Regions from separate parts of the Pseudarthrobacter sp. fls2-241-R2A-168 genome, predicted to be linked through region 2. Evidence: predicted binding sites of a transcription regulator. Region 2 holds the regulator's gene; each other region holds the start of a gene.
What was found. Region 2 encodes LexA, which represses DNA repair genes until DNA is damaged. Its sites were predicted from a motif close to TCGAACANNTGTTCGA; they were not measured.
Positions count from the first base shown of each region.

Region 1 (7,053 bases), on a different contig from region 2:
CGGGGCGCGGCCGTTGTTCATGTACATCGTGGCAGTGCGGGGCGAATCGGCACCCAGGACGGAGACGCCCTTGTCCGCTTTCAGTGCCGCGAGGCTGGCGACGGGGATGGACAGTGAGATGTCCGACTCGCCCGTCTGCACCTGGGCGGCACGTGTGGGGCCGTTGGTGATGAAGCGGACCTCGGCGCCGGCAAGTTGTACGTCGCCGCCCCAGTAGTTTTCGTTGCGGTCCAGGGTGAGGGACTGCTTTGCCTTCTCCGAGACGGGAGTGAAAGGCCCGGTGCAATGCCCGAACGGATCCAGGCCTTCAGCATTGTAGGCGGCCGGCGCCAGGATGCCGGTGTTAACGCTGGCCAACCGGTAGGGCACCAGCGGGTTTTCGGCCGGGGTGCTGACCCGAACAGTCTGGCCGTCCACTGCGGTGACACTGCTGATCATGGTGCGGTTGAAGGCGCGCGCCGGAACCTTCGCGTCGAGGACGTGGTTGAGCGCCGACACCACGGACTCGGCGGTGAGGTCGGTGCCGTCCTGGAACTTGACGCCCTGTCGGACGCTGAAATCCCAGTCCAGGGGTGAGGTCTGCTTCCACTCGGTGGCCAGGGACGGCAGGACCTTGCCCTCGGCCTGGTTGAAGGTGGTGAGCGTTTCCAGGCACCCGGAGAGGGACAGGATGTACGCAGCGTCGGACTCAATCGCCCAGTTCGCCACCGGTGCGCGGAAATTGTCCACCACGATCCGCTGGCCGGTGTCAGCACTTGCGCTGGGCTGGGAGGCCTGGGTCTGGGTGCCGCTGAAACCGCAGCCGGTCAGGGTGAGGGCAGCGGCCGCGGCCAGAAGGACGCGGGGACGGAGGGAGGAGCGCACAGGTAACCGCCTAGCAGGGCTGCCGCGGGGAAGGGCAGGAATAAAAAGGGGACGGACTTAGGGTAGCCTTCCCTTCCGCGAAAGCGTGAATTGGTGACTCTGCCGTTCAGCTTGGAGGGGCCCTCGGTGCCAGAACAGCCCGGTTTATGAAAAGGAAAGCCCGCCATTTGGGGGAATGGCGGGCTTTCCGGTCTAAAAACCGGGCTGGAATGGCGTCCGGGCGAGCAGAAAGGCTACTTCAGGCCGAGCTGCTTGGTGGGGATCTTGAAGGATTCCTTGGCGGTCAGTGCGGAAACGGCGGCCACCACGCAGATGACGGCAGTGAAGATGCTGATCTGGACCCAGCCGCCGGGCTTGATGCCGCCCATGGCGGCCACGATGGCGGGTGCGAACCCTGCCATCAGGAAGCCCAGCTGGGTGCCGATGGCCAGGCCGGAGAAGCGGACCTTGGTGCTGAACATCTCGGCATAGAAGGACGGCCAGACGGCGTTGGAGGCGGCGTAACCGCAGGAGAAGAAGCCAATGGCGGCCAGGAACATCAGCGGCACGCTGCCGGATTCCAGGCTCAGCAGGAACAGAGGCGTCAGGGCTGCGCTGGCCAGGGCGCCGTAGATGTAGACGGGCTTGCGGCCGATCTTGTCTGCCAGCATGCCGAACAGGGGCTGGGTGCCCAGGGCCACCACGTTGGCGGCCACCACAAGCCAGAGGGTGGTGGTGCCGTCCACGCCGGCAACGGTCTTGGCGTAGCTGATGGCGAGGGTCCCGAACACTGTGGAGACTGCGGCGATGAAGGCGCAGCAGATCACGCGGAGGACATCGCGCCAGTGGCCCTTGAGCAGATCGGCGACCGGGAGCTTGGAGATCTGGGCGGTCTTCTGGGCTTCCTCGAACGCCGGCGGCTCATGCAGTGTGCGGCGGATAAAGAACGCGACGATCACCACAACGGCGCTCAACCAGAAGGGGATGCGCCAGCCGATGCCGTACTTGATCTCGTCCGGGAGGGCCAGGACGGGGATGAAGACGAGGGCGGCGAGGATCTGGCCGCCCTGGGTGCCGGTGAGGGTCCAGGACGTAAAGAAGGAGCGGCGGTTGTCCGGGGCGTGTTCCAGTGTCATGGAGGAGGCTCCGGCCTGCTCGCCGGCTGCGGACAGGCCCTGGCAGAGCCGGGCGAGGACCAGCAGGGCCGGAGCCCACCAGCCGACGGTGTTGAAGTCCGGCAGGCAGCCGATCACGAAGGTGGAAGCGCCCATCAGGAGGAGGGTGAACATCAGGACCTTCCGCCGGCCCACCCTGTCGCCGAAGTGGCCCAGGATGACGGCACCCACCGGGCGTGCTACGTAGGCGAAGCCGAAGGTGGCGAAGGACATGATGGCCGCATTCGCGTCAGCATTCGGGAAGAAGACCGTGGGAAAGATCAGGGCGGCGGCGGAACCGAAGATGAAGAAGTCGTAGTATTCGACGGCGCTGCCCAGGAAGCTTGCGAGGGCTGCCTTCTTCGGCGTCCCGGCCGGGGCAACAATGCCTGGCTCAGCGGACGGAAGTATCTGGCTCATGGAGTTCCTTTTGATGTGACGACTTTGTCGCGGATGGATCGGGGGCTTCAGCCGGCGAGGCCTGGGTCAAGGCGTGGCGCTGTACGGCTGCAGTTGCGGGAGAACCCGGACAGTAGCCACATGGTGGGAGCTACTTGTGCGATACAGCAATGATGGCTGTGAGGGCAGTCACTTGTCAACAAAATATTCATCTAGTAGCAATAGCTCTCACAATGTGGCAACATCGAAGTATGAGTGTGAACCAAACCACAGCGCCCGATGATGTTGCCGCTGACGAAAGTCCGGCCAAAGCGGGCCGATCAGCTGACCGCACGGACATGGTGGGCAAGGCCCTCGGCCTGCTGGTCCTCCTGGGCGATGAACCCCGCGGCGCGAGTGCTGCGGAGATCTCCCGCCGGGCCCAGCTGCCTTTCAGCACCACGTACCGCCTCCTCGGCTCCCTGACGCGGGACGGCTTTGTGGACTACGAGCCGGATGGCCGCCGCTACCACCTGGGCCTGCGGATCTTCCAGTTGGGTCAGCGCGTTTCCAACCATCACGGCTTCGCCGGAACCGCCCTGCCTGTCCTGCGGCGGGTGACCGAGCAGACGGGGGAGGCCACCATCCTCAGCGTCCGGGACGGCCATCACCACCTCACCGTGAACAAGGTGGACGGCCCGCAGATGTTCCGGGTGACCAGCGATCCGGGCCATCTGGGCTCGCTCTCCACCACCGCCGTCGGCAAGGCGCTGGTGGCGTTTGCGGAGGACGCCGAGCGGGAAAAGCTGCTGGCAGAGCTTCCGCTGGAGCCCCTCACGGAAAAGTCCATCACGGACCGGGATGCCTTCCGTGCCGAAATTGAGCTGGTCCGCCGCCGCGGATTTGCCGTGATGGACGAGGAGAACGAGGCGGGCATGCGGGCCGTCGCCGTTCCGCTGCTCAACAGCCAGGGGCACGCGTTCGCTTCCCTGGCCACTGCGGTCCCGGTCTTCCGCCTCAGCTTGGACGGGCTGGAGGCGCACGTGCCACTGCTTCAGGAAGCGGCGGCCGAGCTTGCTGCCCGCCTGCCCCAGCGCTAGCCGCAACTTTGTTTTGTTCGTATGTAGAACAGCAGTGCGGAAAGTGAACAAATGATGTACCGTAATTTCCATCACCCCGGCAGCGCACCCTCCGCAAGGAAGCTGCCCGGTGCCGTATCAAAGGAGCTGCACGGATGAGCAATCGAACTGAGTCCTACCTGGTGGGACTGGTCGGCGATGGCGTGATGCCATCACTCACTCCGCCCATGCACGAACGCGAAGGGGACGTGCAGGGCCTGCGCTACCTGTACCGGCCCATCGACCTGCTGGAGCTTGGCCTTCCCGGCGAATCCGTGGGCCAGCTGCTCCAGAGCGCCCGCAGCCTTGGCTTCAACGGCCTGAACATCACCCACCCCTGCAAGCAGCTGGTCCTGCAGCACCTGGATGAGGTGTCCCCGGACGCCCTGCGGCTGGGTGCGGTCAACACCGTGGTGATCGAGGACGGCCGGTTCATCGGCCACAACACCGACTTTTCCGGCTTCGCCGGCGCCCTCGCCGCCGGACTTCCGGGCGCGAACCTGGACCACGTAGTCCAGCTGGGTGCCGGCGGTGCCGGCTCGGCTGTCGCCTACGCCCTGCTAACCGCCGGGGTCCGCCACCTGGACCTGGTGGACATGGACGCCGCCCGCGGCGCCACCCGCGCCGCCGAGCTGGCCGGGTTCTTCCCGGACAGCACCGTGACGGCACGCAGGACGACGGAGCTGCCGCAGCTGATGCCCCTGGCCGACGGACTGGTGCACTGCACTCCCGTGGGCATGGCCGCCCATCCCGGGCTCCCGCTGGACCTGGACCTGCTTGAGTCCCGCCACTGGGTGGCGGACATCGTCTACCGCCCCATCGATACCGAGCTGGTCCGGGGCGCCCGGGCAAAGGGCTGCGAGGTTCTTGACGGCGGCCGGATGGCAGTGGGCCAGGCCGCGGACGCCTTCCGCATCTTCACGGGCCTGGAAGCGGACCCGGACCGGATGCGCAGCCACTTCCTGGAGCTTGTGGCGGCCGAAGAGGTGGCCGCCTGATGCGCACCGGAATCGCCACAGTCTGCCTGTCCGGCACGCTCAAGGAAAAGATGCAGGCCTGCGCCATCGCCGGGTTCGACGGCATCGAGATCTTCGAGCAGGACTTGGTCACCTCGCCGCTGAGCCCCGAGGATGTGCGCACCATGGCCGCCGACCTCGGCCTGGGCCTGGACCTTTACCAGCCCTTCCGGGATTTCGACGGCGTCACGCCGGACCTGCTGAAGGCCAACCTCCGCCGCGCCGAGGCGAAGTTCAAGCTGATGTCCCGGCTGGGTATGGACACCATCCTGGTCTGCTCAAACGTTGCCACCGCCACCATAAATGACGACGGCCTCCGCGCCGAACAGCTCTCCGAACTCGCGGAGCTGGCCGGGGACCACGGCGTCAAGGTTGCGTACGAGGCCCTCGCCTGGGGCAAATACGTCAACGACTACGAGCACGCCTACCGCCTGGTGGAGATGGTGGACCACCCCAATTTCGGTACCTGCCTGGACTCCTTCCACATCCTCTCCCGCGACTGGGACACCGCGCCGATCGAGAAGATCAACGCGGACAAGATCTTTTTTGTCCAGGTGGCCGACGCCCCCAAACTTTCCATGGACGTGCTGTCCTGGAGCCGCCACTACCGCGTGTTCCCCGGCGAGGGCCAGTTCGAGCTCGCCAAGTTCATGGGCCACGTGGTCCGCGCCGGCTACACCGGCCCGGTGTCCCTGGAAGTCTTCAATGACGTCTTCCGCCAGTCCGACGTCGAGCGCACCGCCGTGGACGCGATGCGATCGCTGATCTGGCTTGAGGAACAGAGCGCCAAATGGCTAGGCACCGAAGGGGCGCCGGGCAACGGCGCCGCCCTCCGCCGTCGTTATCCCATGGAACTGGCCACGCTGCCCAAGGTGAACGAACCCGCAGGCTTCAATTTTGCCGAGGTGAAAGCGGACGATACCGCCCAGCTGGAGAAGCTCCTGGGCCAGCTCGGCTTCGCCTTCGAAGGCCGGCACCGCACCAAGGACGTCCAGCTGTGGACCATGGGGCAGGCGCGGGTGATCATCAACGAGCAGGCCGCACAGCACGCCGAGCCGGCCATCGCAGCCTTGGGGTTCGACGTCGATTCGCCCGTTATTGCCTCTGCCCGGGCCCAGCAGCTCAAGGCCCCGGTGGTGGCCCGCAAGGTCCAGGCCGACGAGGAAGTGTTCCAGGGCATCTCCGCCCCGGACTCCACCGAGATCTTCCTGTGCCAAGGCAGCCCCGACGGCACCGCCGCATGGACGCACGAGTTCGGGGAAGGGCTGGAACACCCGTCCGCGGGAGCCAGCGCGGTGATCGACCACGTAAACCTGGCCCAGCCGTGGCAGCACTTCGATGAGGCCGTCCTCTTCTACACCAGCGCCCTGGCCCTGGAACCGCAGCCGTTCGCGGAAGTTCCGAGCCCCAGCGGCCTGGTGCGCTCGCAGGTCATGCAGACGTCCGACGGCGCGGTGCGGCTGGTCCTGAACCTCGCCCCGGTGCAGCAAGCACCCGTGCAGCAGTCGCCGGCCCGGCAGGCGCGCAAGACCTACCAGGAACACATCGCGTTCGCTGTGGACGACCTTGTTTCCACTGCCCGGTCCGCCCGGGACCGCGGCCTGGAATTCCTGCAGATTCCCGCCAATTACTACGAGGACCTGGACGCCCGCTTCGACCTTGAACCGGGATTCCTGGCCACCCTCCAGGAGCTGAACCTCCTGTACGACCGGGACGCCAGCGGGGAATTCCTCCATTTCTACACCGCCACCGTTGGCAGTGTGTTCTTTGAAATGGTGGAACGCCGCGGCAACTATGACGGCTACGGAGCGCCCAACGCTCCGGTCCGCCACGCCGTCCAGTACGACTCGCTCCAACGCCCCTGACACCACACCCAACCCGCCCTACGAAAGGAGCCAGCCGTGCCGGAAGACATCAATGCCGAGCTGGAATCGGAAGAGCTTGTGCCGCCCGCCGAGCCGAAAGCAGCGCACCTTCCCTTGGACCGTGCCATCGAAACCCAAGCCGACCTCAGTGCCGAGATCAACGCGATCGGCGACGCCTATGCCAGGGCCCTCAAGGATGGTGCCGAGCCTGAGACCCAGCCGCGGCTGGACTACCCGCCGTACCGCAGCAGCATCCTGCGCCACCCCACCAAGAGCCTGCACCACGCGGACCCGGAAACCATCGAGCTGTACTCCCCGGCGTTCGGGCACCAGGACGTGCACGCCCTGGAATCGGACCTGACCATCCAGCACAACGGTGAGCCCCAGGGCGAGCGGATCATCGTGGCCGGCAAGGTCCTGGACGGCAACGGCCGCCCGGTGGCCGGGCAGCTCGTGGAGATCTGGCAGGCCAACGCCTCTGGCCGCTACATCCACAAACGCGACCAGCACCCGGCCCCGATCGACCCCAACTTCACGGGCATCGGCCGCTGCATCACCGGCCCGGACGGCTCGTACCGGTTCACCACCATCAAGCCCGGCGCCTACCCGTGGAAGAACCACCTGAACGCGTGGCGCCCGGCGCACATCCACTTCTCGCTGTTCGGCACCGAGTTTACCC
Region 1 covers NZ_JARVSG010000003.1:224,894-231,946, forward strand. The annotation lists gene QRN11_RS01650 (ABC transporter substrate-binding protein) at 1-864, opposite strand, end outside; gene QRN11_RS01655 (MFS transporter) at 1,098-2,417, opposite strand; gene QRN11_RS01660 (IclR family transcriptional regulator) at 2,648-3,475, shown strand; gene QRN11_RS01665 (shikimate dehydrogenase) at 3,610-4,491, shown strand; gene QRN11_RS01670 (bifunctional sugar phosphate isomerase/epimerase/4-hydroxyphenylpyruvate dioxygenase family protein) at 4,491-6,374, shown strand; gene pcaH (protocatechuate 3,4-dioxygenase subunit beta) at 6,411-7,053, shown strand, end outside.
Region 1: a site for LexA is predicted at 3,500-3,515, ahead of QRN11_RS01665 (shikimate dehydrogenase). Genes of this name have one in related genera too.

Region 2 (7,053 bases):
GCCGGCCGAGCACGTCCCAGAGGTCCCCGCCTTCCTTCGTCCAGCCGCGGCCGGCCAAGGTGGTTCCGCGGACATCGAGGCCGACGGCGATCTTGTCACCGAAGCGTTCGATGGCCCGCTGGGTCCATTCAGGGTTTTCCAGTGCTGCCGTACCAAGGTTGACGCGCGCCACGCCCAGGTCCAGGGCGGCTTCGAGTGATGCGTCATCGCGGAGGCCGCCGGAGAGTTCCACCTTGATGTCCAGCCTGCCCACTACTTCGCGCAGCAGCTCCGCGTTGGAGCCGCGGCCGAAGGCGGCGTCCAGGTCCACCAGATGGACCCACTCGGCACCCTGCTGCTGCCAGTTCAGTGCCGCTTCCAGCGGGGTTCCATAGCTTGTTTCACTGCCGGCTTCGCCTTGGACCAGCCGGACGGCCTGGCCGTTGACGACGTCGACGGCGGGCAGCAGTTCAAGGACCGGCAGGTCGGTAGCGGTGTTCATCAAAATCCTCGAAAGTTGGGGGAACGGGTCAGGGTCTGGCTTAGTTGGCCGGCAGCGTCAGCAGATAGGCGGCCAGCAGCGCCATGCCCGCCAGGACGTAGAAGGAAACCTGCGTCCAGAGCGGTTTGTGCTGCTGCCGGAACGAGATGCCGCCGCCAATGAGCAGGCCGGCGAGGCCCATCAGCAGGACAGACCACACTAGGCGCCGCCGCCGGCGGTCTCTTCGGCATCCGGCGCCCGGTCACCTGAGTCCGCGGCGGTTGCGTCCGTGCTGCTTGCTCCTGCGTTGCCTGCCTCAGCCGGCCGGCGCAGGGCATCCACCCAGTTGCGCAGGAGCTGCGCACCGGCGTCGCCGGACTTTTCCGGGTGGAACTGGGTGGCGCAGAGCGGGCCGTTCTCGACGGCGGCGATGAACGGGGCGCCATGCTCGGACCAGGTGACCAGGGGCGGGGCCATCCGCGGCTGGATGATATCGAAGTTCCATTCCTGCACCCCATAGGAGTGCACGAAGTAGAACCGCTCGTTTTCGACGCCGGCAAAGAGCTTTGAGCCCTCCGGCACCTTGACTGTGTTCCAGCCCATGTGGGGAACAACATCTGCGGGAAGGAGTTCCACTTTGCCGGGCCATTCGCCGATGCCTTCGGCTTCGGTGCCGTGTTCCACACCGGCTTCGAACAACACCTGGAGGCCTACGCAGATGCCCAGGACCGGGCGGCCGCCGGCGACGCGGCGGCCGATGAGGCGGATGCCGTCCACAGCCTTGAGCTCACGCATCACGGTTTCAAAAGCGCCGACGCCGGGAACCACCAGGCCGTCAGCGTTCAGGACATCCTCGGGCTTGGAGCTGAGGATTACCTCGGCGCCCGCGCGCTCCAGGGCACGGACTGCAGAGCGAACGTTTCCCGAACCGTAGTCCAGCACCGTGACGGTGGGCTTCCCCTCGGGGGACGGCAGCTTCTGTGAAGCTGCCGGATCGATGATGGCGCCGTCGCGCAGGACCTGGCCGCTCACAGCGCACCCTTGGTGGAGGGAATGCCTTCGACGCGGGGATCGGATTCAACGGCAGCGCGGAGGGCGCGGGCGAAGGCCTTGAACTGGGCTTCGACGATGTGGTGCGGATCCCTGCCGGCGATCACGTTCATGTGGAGGCAGATCCCGGCGTGCAGGGTGATGGCTTCAAAGACGTGGCGTGTCAGCGAGCCGGTGAAGTGCCCGCCGATCAGGTGGTATTCCTGGCCTGCGGGTTCGCCTCCGTGCACCAGGTACGGGCGGCCGGAGACATCGACGACGGCGTGGGCCAGCGCTTCATCCAGGGGCACGGTGGCTTCACCGAAGCGGCGGATTCCCGCTTTGTTGCCCAGGGCGGTGCGCAGTACTTCACCAAAGGTGATGGCAACGTCCTCCACGGTGTGGTGGACGTCGATGTGGGTGTCGCCGGTGGCCTTGACCGTGAGGTCGATGAGCGAGTGCTTGCAGAGCGCGGTGAGCATGTGGTCGTAGAACGGCACCGAGGTGTCGATGTCCGAGATGCCGGTACCGTCGAGGTTGATCTCCACGAGCACGGAGGACTCGCTGGTGGCACGCTCCATGCGCGCCGTCCTGGCCGCAGTGGATCCGATGGAACTCATGGTCAAGTGTCCTTTGGGAAGAAGGAGTGGTTCAGGGCGCCCAGCGCCAATACTTCCAGTCTAGGCGGGAAGCTTCGACTGGCCGGCAAGGATGCTTTCCAGCGACGTGAGGAACGCTGTGGTTTCGGCCTTCGTGCCCGCGGTGACGCGAAGGTGGCCCGGGATCCCGACGTCGCGGATCAGCACGCCTGCCTCGAGCAATTCCTGCCAGACCTGGTGCGGGTTCTCGAGCCCGCCAAAGAAAACGTAGTTGGAGTCCGAGGCGGCGGGCTTCAGGCCCATCCTGGTCAGCTCCACCACGATCCTGTCGCGCTGTTCTTTGATGTCCTCAACGTCCGCCATCAGGGCCTCGCGGTGCTGAAGGGCTGCCAGCGCGGTGGCCTGGGTGATGGCGGACAGGTGGTACGGCAGCCGGACCAGGCGCAGGGCATCGGTGACTTCCGGTGCCGCGGCCATGTAACCGAGGCGGGCCCCCGCCAAGGCGAAGGCCTTGCTCATGGTGCGCGAGACAATCAGCCGTTCGCGGCCTGGCAGGAGGGTGAGAGCGCTGGGCGTTCCGTCATGGGCGAACTCATGGTACGCCTCGTCCACAATGACAATCGTCTGGCTGGCTTCGCCGGCCTCGTACACCGCCTCCACCACGTCGAGCCCAAGGCCGGTTCCGGTGGGGTTGTTTGGAGAGCAAAGGAAAACAATATTGGGTTGCAGTTCCTTGACCTGCAGGGCGGCCGATTCCGCGCTCAGGCCGTAGCCCTCCGCCCGGTCACCCACGATGTATTCGGTGTCCGTGCCGCTGGCCAGCAGCGGGTACATGGAGTACGTGGGCGGGAAGCCCAGTGCCGTGCGGCCGGGTCCACCGAAAGCCTGGAGGATCTGCTGGAGGACCTCGTTGGAGCCGTTGGCCGCCCAGACGTTCGACTCATCCAGCCCGTGCCCCAAGTACTCCGCCAGGGCCTTGCGCAGCTCGGTAAATTCCCGGTCCGGGTAGCGGTTCAGGCCTGCGGCAGCTTCCGTTACTGCGGCGCTGATGGCTGCGCGGACGTCCGCGGGAACGCCATGGGTGTTCTCGTTGACATTGAGGAGGATGGGAACATCCAGCTGGGGCGCACCGTAGGGGGTCAACCCACGAAGGTTGTTGCGGAGGGGAAGCCGGTTCAGGCGCTCTAGCTGGTCATTCACCTGAACAGTTTAGTGCCCGTGCAGGAGACCGGAAAATGTGACGGTGCCCTGTTCGCGCTCAGCGTGCAGCTAGCGCGTGGGCACGTAGAGCTGCTGCCCGGGGTGCACCGCTCCGGCGCTCAGGTTGTTGAGCTGCACGATGTCCGCCACCACGTCCCGCGCATCCCGCTCCGGGTCAACGGTTCCGGCAATGGCCCACAGCGACTGGCCCGGCTGCACGGTGACGGTGACCGTGGGGGTAATGGAAAGGTCTGCGGCGGAATCCGAGGCCTTGGCCGGCGAGTTGAAGAAGCCTGCCAGGGAGAGCAGCAGAGCCGCCAGCAGCACCAGGGGGATGCCGATCAGAACCACCTTCCCGCGGCGGGTGAGCCGCAGCGGCGGCTGGGGCGCAGGACGATCGGACTGCCGGCGGACCGGCTGCGACATCAGTTGATGCACCGAAAGAAGCTGCGGACGTGAACCCTGTGAAGCAGATGTAGCTGACATGAACTGAGCCCTCCTGGACCTGACCGTGCTGCCCGATGTCCTTCCCAGCTGCCCCCGATGCGCCCGGAACTGATCCGGATCTTCGAATGGCTTCAAGCGGAGTAGAACAAATGTTCGAACTTTGCTTTCTCTGTTTTAGCACTTATCAACGAATAATGTCGAGACTCGCTAGAACAAATGTTTGAAAATGCCATGTGGCTGGCCTAGCTTTGAAGACAAGAACAACCACCTCTGAAGTTGATCAGCAGGGTCTGACAATTACGGCGGCTACTCCGGGTCCGGGCCGAAATGCCGGGGCAAACTGAAAGGCATTGGCGAATATGGCAGCAGCAGCCGCCGGGGGCAGGGCAACCTCCCAACCGAAGAAGACCGCCAAGGGCCTGACGCCGCGGCAGAAGAAAATCCTCGAAACCATCCAGCGCTCGGTTAATGACAACGGCTATCCGCCGTCCATGCGGGAAATCGGCGATACCGTGGGCCTGGCCAGCCTCTCCAGCGTCACCCACCAGCTGTCGCAGCTGGAAAAACTCGGCTACCTCCGCCGCGACCCGAAAAGGCCCCGCGCCATGGAGGTGCTGATGCCCCTGACACTTGACGGGAGTGCCCCCAAGCCGGCATCGGAGCCGTCCGCCCTCTTGCCGGGCACCAGCGCGACAGTGACCCAACTTCCCACCGCCATGGACACTGCCATGGTTCCCCTCGTGGGCCGGATCGCCGCCGGCGGTCCTATCCTGGCCGACCAGGTGGTGGAGGATGTCCTGGCGCTCCCCCGGCAGCTGGTGGGCCAGGGGGAACTGTTTATGCTCAAGGTGGCTGGCGATTCGATGGTGGACGCCGCGATCTGCGACGGCGACTGGGTAGTGGTACGCCGCCAGGCGGACGCCGCGAACGGCGATATCGTCGCGGCATTGCTGGACGACGAAGCGACGGTCAAGACCTTCCGCCAGCGTGATGGCCACACGTGGCTGCTGCCGCAGAACACCCAGTACGAACCCATCCTGGGCGACCACGCCACCATCATGGGCAAGGTCGTCTCAGTACTCCGCTCGCTCTAGGCAGCGGCTTCAGCTAAACAGCGATATCAGCCCTTTGCCGGCAGCGCGAAGGCGCTGCCGGCAAAGTGAAGGTGCTGTCGTCAGGCGTTCTCCCCTGCCAGCCGTTCCAGGGCCGCAATCGCCGTCTTCCGGTCCGTGGTTGGCCAGAAGGGCGGCAGGGCCCCGCGAAGGAATCCCGCGTACCGTTCAGTGGCAAGCCTGGAATCCAGCACTGCCACCACGCCTTTGTCCCCGGTGGAGCGGATCAGGCGCCCGGCTCCCTGTGCCAGGCGGATTGCCGCATGGGTGGCCGAGACGGACATAAAGCCGTTGCCGCCGGCCTGCGCCACAGCACGGGACCGCGCAGTCATTAGGGGGTCGTCCGGCCTCGGGAACGGAATCCGGTCGATGACCACCAGCCGGCAGGCCCCGCCAGGAACATCCACGCCCTGCCACAGCGACATGGTGCCGAACAGGCAGGTATCGGGTTCGTCTGCGAACTGCTTCACCAGCGCCGTCATGGTGGAGTCGCCCTGGCAGAGGATGGTCATCCCCAGCTTCGGCCGCAGCGCGTCGGCCGCTTCCTCCGCCGCGCGCCGGGACGAAAACAGGCAGAGCGCACCGCCGTTGGACGCCCGGATGAGTGCTTCGAGTTCGGCCAGTGCCTCCGGGGAAACTCCGCGGCCTGGCTTGGGAAGGTGGCCTGCGACGTAGAGGATGCCCTGTTTGGGGTAGTCGAAGGGCGATCCCACATCAACGCCGGTCCAGCTGGGTGCGCCCTCACCCACGAGGCCCAAGCCGCCCGCTGCGGGCTCAAAGGCCGAGCCGATGGCGAGCGTTGCAGATGTCAGCACCACGGTGTGCCCTTCGAACAGGCCCTCACGCAGCCGCCCGGCTACGGACAACGGAGCAACGTTGATCAGCGCACGAGCCGTTTCATCCGGCTGCGAATATCCCTGTTGCGGATCAAAGGAGCTGGCGCGGGAGAACCACACCACTTCCCTGTTCTCCCGGGCTGCCAGGAGGCGTTCACAAAGTTCCAGGATGAGCATCAAGCGGGAGCGCGCAAGCTGCCGCCCGCCGTCGGCCGTTGTACTGCTGTCCCCCTTGGAATCAGACAACGCGGCCCGGCAGGCCTCACGCAGCTGGTCAACGCAGTCCAGCTGCTCGTCGTTCAGGCCGTTCGGCAGCAGCCCGTTGGGGACGCCAGCCAGAGCCACCTCCAGGTTGGCGGCGGCGGCATTGAGGGCGTCCACGGTAATGGCGGTGTGCTTGCGGGCGCCGGCGGCAGCGGCGTGGACCATGGCCACCGAAAGCTGCCCGGAGACAGCACCCGTCACCCTGTCCTGGAGTTCATGGGCCTCGTCGACCACCACCACGTCGTACTCAGGCAGCACGGCCAGTCCTTCGAAGGCGCTGACCGCGAGCATGGCATGGTTGGTGACCACGACGTCGGCTTCGGCGGCATTCTGGCGGGCCAGTTCGCTGAAGCATTCCGCCGCCATCGGGCATTTCTGCGCTCCCAGGCATTCCATGGACGTGACGCTGACCTGCCGCCAGGCGCGGTCGGTGACGCCGGGCAGGAGCTCATCCCGGTCGCCGGTGGTGGTCTTCTCCGCCCACTCCCGCAGCCGGACCACTTCCTTGCCCAGCTGGGAGGAGGGACCGCCAACGGCGGCCGCAAAGTGCGGGACGCTGGTGTCCTCCCCCAGGGAGAACAACTGGCCCTCGGCGGGCTCCTCGGAGGGAAAACCCCCTTCGAGTTTGTGCAGGCACACGTAGTTGGACCTGCCTTTGACCAGCGCCACCTTGACGGGCCGGTCCAGGGCAGGAGTGATGGTTTTCAGGAGCCTGGGCAAGTCCCTGCCCACGATCTGGGTCTGCAGGGCAAGCGTTGCAGTGGACACCAGGGCGGGCTTGTCGCTTTCCAGGGCATGCGCGATCAGCGGTATCAGGTATGCCAGCGATTTTCCCGTGCCGGTGCCTGCCTGGACGAGGAGGTGGTCGCCTGTTTCGATGGCCCGTGCAACCTGCCTGGCCATCTCGTGCTGGCCGCTGCGGCTTTGCCCGCCCATGCCCGCAACTGCCCGGTCGAGCAGCTCGATCACGAACTGCTCGCCGGGCGTGGTTGTGGCTTCGTCAGCCACGGCCTCAGTCATGGGTGACGAAGGATTCCAGTTCAGCCGCCAGGCCTTCCCGGACTTTGACTACTGCCCGGGTACCGGCTTCATCGTGGTCGACGCTG
Region 2 covers NZ_JARVSG010000041.1:26,608-33,660, reverse strand. The annotation lists gene priA (bifunctional 1-(5-phosphoribosyl)-5-((5-phosphoribosylamino)methylideneamino)imidazole-4-carboxamide isomerase/phosphoribosylanthranilate isomerase PriA) at 1-481, opposite strand, end outside; gene QRN11_RS19615 (CG2302 family histidine operon protein) at 522-680, opposite strand; gene hisH (imidazole glycerol phosphate synthase subunit HisH) at 680-1,492, opposite strand; gene hisB (imidazoleglycerol-phosphate dehydratase HisB) at 1,489-2,109, opposite strand; gene QRN11_RS19600 (histidinol-phosphate transaminase) at 2,170-3,288, opposite strand; gene QRN11_RS19595 (LysM peptidoglycan-binding domain-containing protein) at 3,358-3,714, opposite strand; gene lexA (transcriptional repressor LexA) at 4,095-4,829, shown strand; gene QRN11_RS19585 (ATP-dependent DNA helicase) at 4,910-6,967, opposite strand; gene hflX (GTPase HflX) at 6,960-7,053, opposite strand, start outside.

Region 3 (7,053 bases), on a different contig from region 2:
CACCGCTGCCGGAATAACGCCGGACGACGCCGTTGCGCTGCTGGCCGGGGTACCCGGCGTCGGACAGGTGGAGGTGCTGGAGTCCGACGGCACCGTGACGCTGTCCGCCCTTTTGGAAGGCCCCATCCAGCCGTTGGTGCGGATCCTGGGATCCCTGCAGCTGACCGACCTGGTCCTGGAGGAACCCGACCTGGAGGATGCCGTGCTGAAGATGTATTCCGCCCAGCCGGAGGAGGCGCAGTGAGAACACGCCTACCGCTGTTCCGCCGGGCCTTCTTTGATACGTGGCGGTCCACGCTCGCCTGGGCCGCTGGACTGGCGGCCGCAGCATTCCTCTACCTGCCCCTGTACCCCTCCATTGGCGGCAGTGCCCAGATGCAGGACATGATCAACGCCCTGCCCGCCGAAATGACCAAAGCCCTGAACTACGACCAGATCGCCACCGGCCCCGGCTATACGCAAGCCACTCTGTTCGGCCTGATCGGCTTCCTGCTGATGACCATCGCCTCCGTGGCATGGGGTGCGGCGGCCGTCGGCGGCGACGAGGAGTCCGGCCAGCTGGAGCTGACGCTCGCCCACGGTGTGCGGCGGGTACAGGTGGTCTTGGAACGGGCACTGGCATTGTTGTTGCGGGTGCTGGTCCTGGCGGGCGTGGTCTTCGTCCTGGTGTCCTTGCTGAACGGCCCCTCCCGGCTGGGGATCGAGCCGGGCAACCTGTTCGGTGCCACCGTCCTGTTCGCCGGGCTGGCACTGCTCAGCGGCACCGCCGCCCTGTGCGTGGGTACCATCACCGGCCGCAGGATCCACGGCATCTTCGCCGGGGCTGCAGTGGGGGTGCTCGGGTACGCGTTCAACGCCGCGGGCCGCCAGAGCCAGGACGTGGAGTGGCTGCTGGACCTGAGCCCGTACCACTGGGCGTACAGCAACTCTCCCGTTGCCAACGGCGCGGACTGGGCTGCGGCCGGGTGGCTGTGGGGCATCGCGGCGGCACTCGTGGTGGTCGCCGCCGTCGCACTCGAACGGCGTGACGTGGGCGCCTGAGGCCGCCGGGCAGACGGCCGGGGATGTCTAGGCCCAGGCGTGCGGCGCCGGGGTCCGGCTCCCGGGCAGCGCGCTGGAGGCCCGCCACTCATGGACCCATTCGGGAAGAACCAGGTCTGCGGGGGGCTCGCCAAACTCGCGCAGGATCTCCTCCTGGCTGACGGGCCGGCCCTGGTGGACCAGGCGGGTGGCGATGTAGGCGCGGGCGTAAATCTCGCCGTCGGCCACCATACGCTGCTCAAAGTAGATGGCCTTGGCGTCCAGCCCGATGATCCTGGTTTCGGCGGTGTAGTGCTGCCACAGTTGCAGGGACTTGCGGAACGAGATGGTTTCCGCGGACACGACCGGGCTCCAGCCCCGCCGCCGCATCCGCTTCCAGACGCCGGAACGGACCATCAGGTCGAACCGGCCAAGGTCCATCAGGGACAGGTACATCCCGTTGTTGACGTGCATGGCGATGTCGATGTCCGTGGGCAGCACGCGCAACGGCAGCGACGAATGGTCCCAGACGGTCAGCGGCGGCCGGCGCGACGACGTGATGAGCAGCAGGAGGGTTCTCAACAGCAAGTGCATTCACTCATGTTACCTGCGGGTAACTTTCGGGTCAGCCAGACATCAAGGCTGATAAGCCTCCACGTAGGATTTCCTCCATGACCCAACAACGCTACCGGGACCTGGCGGACTGGCCGCTCACCATGACGGCGCTGATCTTCCTGGCAGCGTATGCGTCGCAGGTCATCGGCCGCATTGAGGGCAGCGCGGCCATCTGGCTGGAGGCCATCATGTGGGCCACGTGGGGTATTTTCGCCGTGGACTACGTGGCAAACCTCTGGCTCGCAGCTGACCGGAGCAGCTGGTTTGTCCGGAACCTGCATGAGCTGCTGATCGTGGCCCTGCCATTCTTCCGCCCACTACGCCTGCTGCGGCTGGTGACCCTGTTGTCCGTCCTGCACAGGACGCTGGGCGACACCCTCCGGGGACGCGTGGTTACGTACGTGGCGGGATCGGCAACCATGCTCGTGTTTGTGGGCGCCCTCGCCGTCCTGGACGTGGAGCAGTCTGCGCCGGACGCGAAGATCCTGATGTTCGGTGATGCCCTGTGGTGGGCCATTACCACCATCACCACCGTGGGCTACGGGGATATGTACCCGGTAACGCCTCTCGGCCGGGTGGTGGCAGCAGCCCTCATGATGAGCGGCATCGCCGTTCTCGGTGTGGTGACGGCATCCATTGCGTCCTGGCTGGTCCAGCGGGTGGAGGACACCGCCGAAGCGGTGGCCGAGGCCGAGGAGCCCGTGCGGGCCGAACTGGCGGACCTGGTTGCGGAAATCGCCATGCTCCGCCGGGAGATTGCGGAGCTGAAGGGCCGGCAAAGCCGGTAGCATCCGCGCCCGGAGCAGCAGGTAGTACGCAGGAACGATTTTGAGTGTCCGGGACCGCACTCCCAAGTACCGGTCCAAAATATTCGGGTAATCCCTACTGGTGCCTGCGCCCCGCCGCACTTCCTAGACTCGGGATTCCTAGGACCGAACATGTGCTGGCCTGTTCACCGGGTGGCTTCCGGATGGCAGTGCCTTCTCGCGGAGCTTCCGTATTTTCTGGGTATGCGGACGCCTCCATCATGCGCCGGCGGCGGCCTGGCCTAAGGCTGGGCCGCCGGTGCGTCACACCTCGATCCGTCCTGCCCCGCTTCCTGCACCCGCAGCTGCCTGGCCGGACCGCACCTCGATGGGCTACCCATGAACCAGCCATACTTCTCTACCCCCGACGGTCCGAGCCGTAGTTTCGCCACCGACGTCCCCCGTTCCGACCTGACGGCGGGCCGCCCCACCATCAGCAACAAACTGTGGGCGGGGATGGCCACCGCTGCCGTTGTGGCGGCGGTGGGAGTGGGAGCCCTTGCCGCGCCCGTCACCATCGCTCCGGCAGGTACGACGGCGGCGGCTCCCGTTGCCGAGGCTGTTTCCCAGGCGCAGGGCACGCAGGCCGATGCTGCCGGTTCGGGTTCCGCGGAATCTGTCCAGGCACCGGCAGAAGCACCAGCCGAGGCCCCCGCTGCTGCCCCGCCGGCCGCGGAAGCGCCGGCGGAGGCAGCACCGCCGCCACCCGCCGTCGAGCCCGCACCCGCCCCGGAACCGGCACCCGCGCCGGCCGCCGACGGAAACCAGTACACCGTGGTTCCCGGCGATACCGTCGGTGCAATTGCAGGGCGGTTCGGGGTGGACATGAACGCCATGCTTGCCGCGAACGGCCTGGGCCAGTACAGCATCATCGTCCCGGGCCAGACACTGGTACTGACCGGTCCGGCAATTGCCGCCCCGGCCCCGGCACCTGCTGCTGTTTCTGCTCCCGCTCCTGCTTCGGCCCCCGCACCGGCACCGGCAGCTGCTCCGGCGCCTGCCCCGGTTGCGGCCGCTCCAGCCGTCCGGACCATTTACGTTGCCGGCGCCGGTGGGCAGTCCATGGTCGATGCCTGCATCGGGCCCATCCACTTCACGCCCAACGACGGCTACTCACTCTTTATCACCGAACATGATTTCTGCGGCGGCTGGGCCCGCTTCTCCGGAATCGGCGTGGGTGAGACGGTGAGCATCCCGGGCTACGGAACGTACACGGTGACGGCTCGCGGGCAGGTACCCAACCCCGGGACCACCAACGATGTCATCAATGTGTTTGGCGGTTTCCCCCGGGCCATCCTGCAGACGTGCATCCCGGGAACCAGCCAGATGCTCCTGATTGCGCTGAACTGAAGATTCCTGCCGCGCACGAGGATTCATAAACTTGTCCGCAGTTCCTAACCTTCAAGGTGGGGAGCTGCGGACAAGGCCAGGATTTGGCATCAAGAAACGCCACGGAGCGACCTCCGTGGCGTTGGTTGATGAAAATTTCCCGGCTAAGCGTTCATCCGTTTGCGTTCGGAGATGTGCTCCACCAGCTCGCCCACGCGCTGTTCGGAGTAATTGCGGGCGATGTCTCCCTGGCTAAGGATCCCCACCAACTTGTGGTCGGCGATGACAGGAAGCCGGCGGACCTGGTGGCTCTCCATCATGTCGATGGCCTCATCAACGTTCGCATCGGCGTCGATCCAGTAGGGCTTGCCCGAGGCGAGATCGCGGGCCATCATTTCGCGGGGATCGCGCCCGGCGGCCACGCACTTGAGCACGATGTCACGGTCGGTGATCATGCCCCTCAACTTGCCGTCGTCACCGCAGATCGGCAACGATCCGCAGTCAAGGTCCAGCATCATCCGGGCAGCATCTGCTAGGGACTGGCTTTCCTTAATACACTGCGCGTCCGTAGTCATGAATTCACGTACGGCACTCATTTGTCCTCCTTTATCGATTCTTTGATCGACGCAGGGCATCGGGCACTTGCGCCGATGGTGCCAGACTACGCCCGCGCCACTGTCATGTCGACGACGGTTTTGCCGCCTCTGGAGACAGCTCGGGAACCTGGGGTTATAGGACAAAACGTGTGTATGGGAGGGGCCTGCTTCCCAGCAGAGGCGCGGGAAATGGGCGATGGCTAAGCTTTGCCGATTTCCCTACAACGCGCCACCACCACCTGCCGCTTCTACCGCATCGCCCCATCAACACCAGATGAAGTACGACGGCGGTGCTGCCGCCGCCTTGTGCATTCGATAGCTCCAGCAGACCCCAAACGTGATGGCGTGTCGCCCGATCTGGTACAGAACGTGATGGCACGTTCCCCGATTGGGTGCAGGAGGTGGTAGCGGGTTGCCGGATGCTGCGCCACCTTGATGGGGGCGGGCTCGCAAACACGAAAAAGCCTCCGGAACCTATGGTTCCGAAGGCTTTTCCTTGGGTGGCAGATGAGGGATTCGAACCCCCGTAGGCGTTGCCAGCTGATTTACAGTCAGCCCCCTTTGGCCGCTCGGGTAATCTGCCGAACTTCAAAAGAAGTACCCGTAGATGCAGTCTGCAGGACGTCCGTTTCCGGGCCGTTCCGCTTCCAGTAACCGCGGGCAAGACAACTTTACAGAACTTCCGCCGAAGAATCGAATCGGCGCTGTAAGGCCCGGAATGGCGCGGATTCCGGACCCTGCAGGCGGTCCAGGCAGGCGGTCCCTAAGGCTGCTGTCAGGCCTAGCCCAGAATCCGGCCGGCCAGCTTCGCCTCGAACTTCATGGCCTGCTCCTCGGTGATCTGGTTCAACTGCACCGCCCGGAGCAGGTCCTCGCGGACGCCGTCCATACGGGAGGATGCATCCGCCACCGGGCTGAAAATAATGGAAGCTGCCACCGCCGCTGCCGCCACCGAGGTTGCTGCTGTTGCAACCGCCCCGGCTGCCGCCGAGGTGGTTCGTGTGACGTAGTGGACAGCTTTGCGGTGCATGGTGTTCCTTTCGAGCAGTTCCAACTCCTTCAACTCTGTCGCCGCCTCCTTCGTTCCCCCGGGATGTCCGCTGAGAGGGAACTGTGAAATACGGCTCCCCCTCATCAGCGACATCCGTATTAGGCTGGAATGCAGCGATCCCGGCCCTGTCCGCGGACAAGGCCCCCACCAGCACAAGGAGAGTCATGGCAGGCGAGTCAACGTTCGACGTCGTAAGCAAAGTGGACAAGCAGGAAGTGGCCAACGCGCTCAACCAGGCACAGAAGGAACTGGCCCAGCGCTACGACTTCAAGGGCGTCGGTGCAGAAGTGGACTTCAGCGGAGAGAAGATCCTCATGAAGGCAAACTCCGAAGAGCGCGTCCTGGCGGTACTGGACGTGCTCCAGTCCAAGCTGATCCGCCGCGGCATCTCACTGAAGTCCCTAGACACAGGTGAGCCTTATGCCTCGGGCAAGGAGTTCCGCCTCGAGGCTTCCATTAAGGAAGGCATCGCCCAGGACCTGGCCAAGAAGATCAACAAGCTGATCCGCGACGAAGCCCCCAAGTCGGTCAAGTCCCAGATCCAGGGCGACGAACTGCGCGTTACGTCCAAGTCCCGTGATGACCTGCAGGCCACGATGGCCTTGCTGAAGGACTTCGACGAGGCCGACCTGCAGTTTGTGAACTTCCGCAGCTAGCAGCCCCCGCCGTCGGGTTTCGACGCGCACAAATTCTGCCGCCGCAACAAGAGGCTGGCGCACCCGGAATATGGGCAGCGCCAGCTTCTTTGCGTGTCGCCGAAACCGGGATCAGCGCAGCGGCCTGCCGGCCATCCGCTCCAGCCTCGAAATCCGGTCCCGCATGGGCGGGTGCGTGGCGAACAGCTTGTTGATGGCGCCGCCGCGGAACGGATTTGCGATCATCAGGTGCGATGCGTTGACCAGCCTCTGATCATGCGGCAGCGGCGCAATGCTGACGCCGCGCTCGATCTTGGCCAGGGCTGAGGCGAGCGCCAGCGGATCGCCGGTGAGCGCGGAACCGTCCTCGTCGGCGTCGTACTCCCTGGTGCGGGAGATGGCCATCTGGATCAGCGACGCCGCGAAGGGCGCCAGCAGGGCCATGGCGATCATGGCCAGGGGGTTCGAGTTCCGCCGGTCGCCGCCGCCGAAGAACAGCAGCATCTGGCCCACCGATGTGATAACGCCCGCGACGGCGGCGGCCACGGACGAGGTGAGGATGTCGCGGTTGTAGACGTGCATGAGTTCGTGCCCCAGGACGCCGCGGAGTTCGCGGGCGTCCAGGAGCTGCAGGATTCCTTCGGTGCAGCAGACCGCCGCGTTCCGCGGGTTCCGGCCGGTGGCGAAGGCGTTCGGATTCATGGTGGGCGAAATGTAGATCCGCGGCATCGGCTGGTTGGCGCGCACGGACAGCTCACGGACAATCTGGTACAGCTGCGGCGCCTGCGCTTCCGTGACCGGGTAGGCCTGCATGGACCGGATGGCGATCTTGTCGCTGTTCCAGTAGCCGTACGCCGTGGTCCCGACTCCGACCAGCGCCATAATCCAGATAGGAGCCGAACTGCGGGTGCTGGCGCCAATGAAGGCTCCGAGGCCAAGCAGCACCGCCCACAGCACGCCGAAAAGCGCCGCCGTCTTCAGGCCGTTGTAGTGTTTGTGCA
Region 3 covers NZ_JARVSG010000004.1:377,188-384,240, reverse strand. The annotation lists gene QRN11_RS03715 (ABC transporter ATP-binding protein) at 1-244, shown strand, start outside; gene QRN11_RS03710 (ABC transporter permease subunit) at 241-1,041, shown strand; gene QRN11_RS03705 (acyl-CoA thioesterase) at 1,069-1,614, opposite strand; gene QRN11_RS03700 (potassium channel family protein) at 1,692-2,423, shown strand; gene QRN11_RS03695 (LysM peptidoglycan-binding domain-containing protein) at 2,781-3,791, shown strand; gene QRN11_RS03690 (CBS domain-containing protein) at 3,935-4,366, opposite strand; tRNA gene QRN11_RS03685 (tRNA-Tyr) at 4,868-4,949, opposite strand; gene QRN11_RS03680 (hypothetical protein) at 5,148-5,396, opposite strand; gene QRN11_RS03675 (YajQ family cyclic di-GMP-binding protein) at 5,582-6,073, shown strand; gene htpX (zinc metalloprotease HtpX) at 6,185-7,053, opposite strand, start outside.
Region 3: a site for LexA is predicted at 2,568-2,583, ahead of QRN11_RS03695 (LysM peptidoglycan-binding domain-containing protein). Genes of this name have one in related genera too.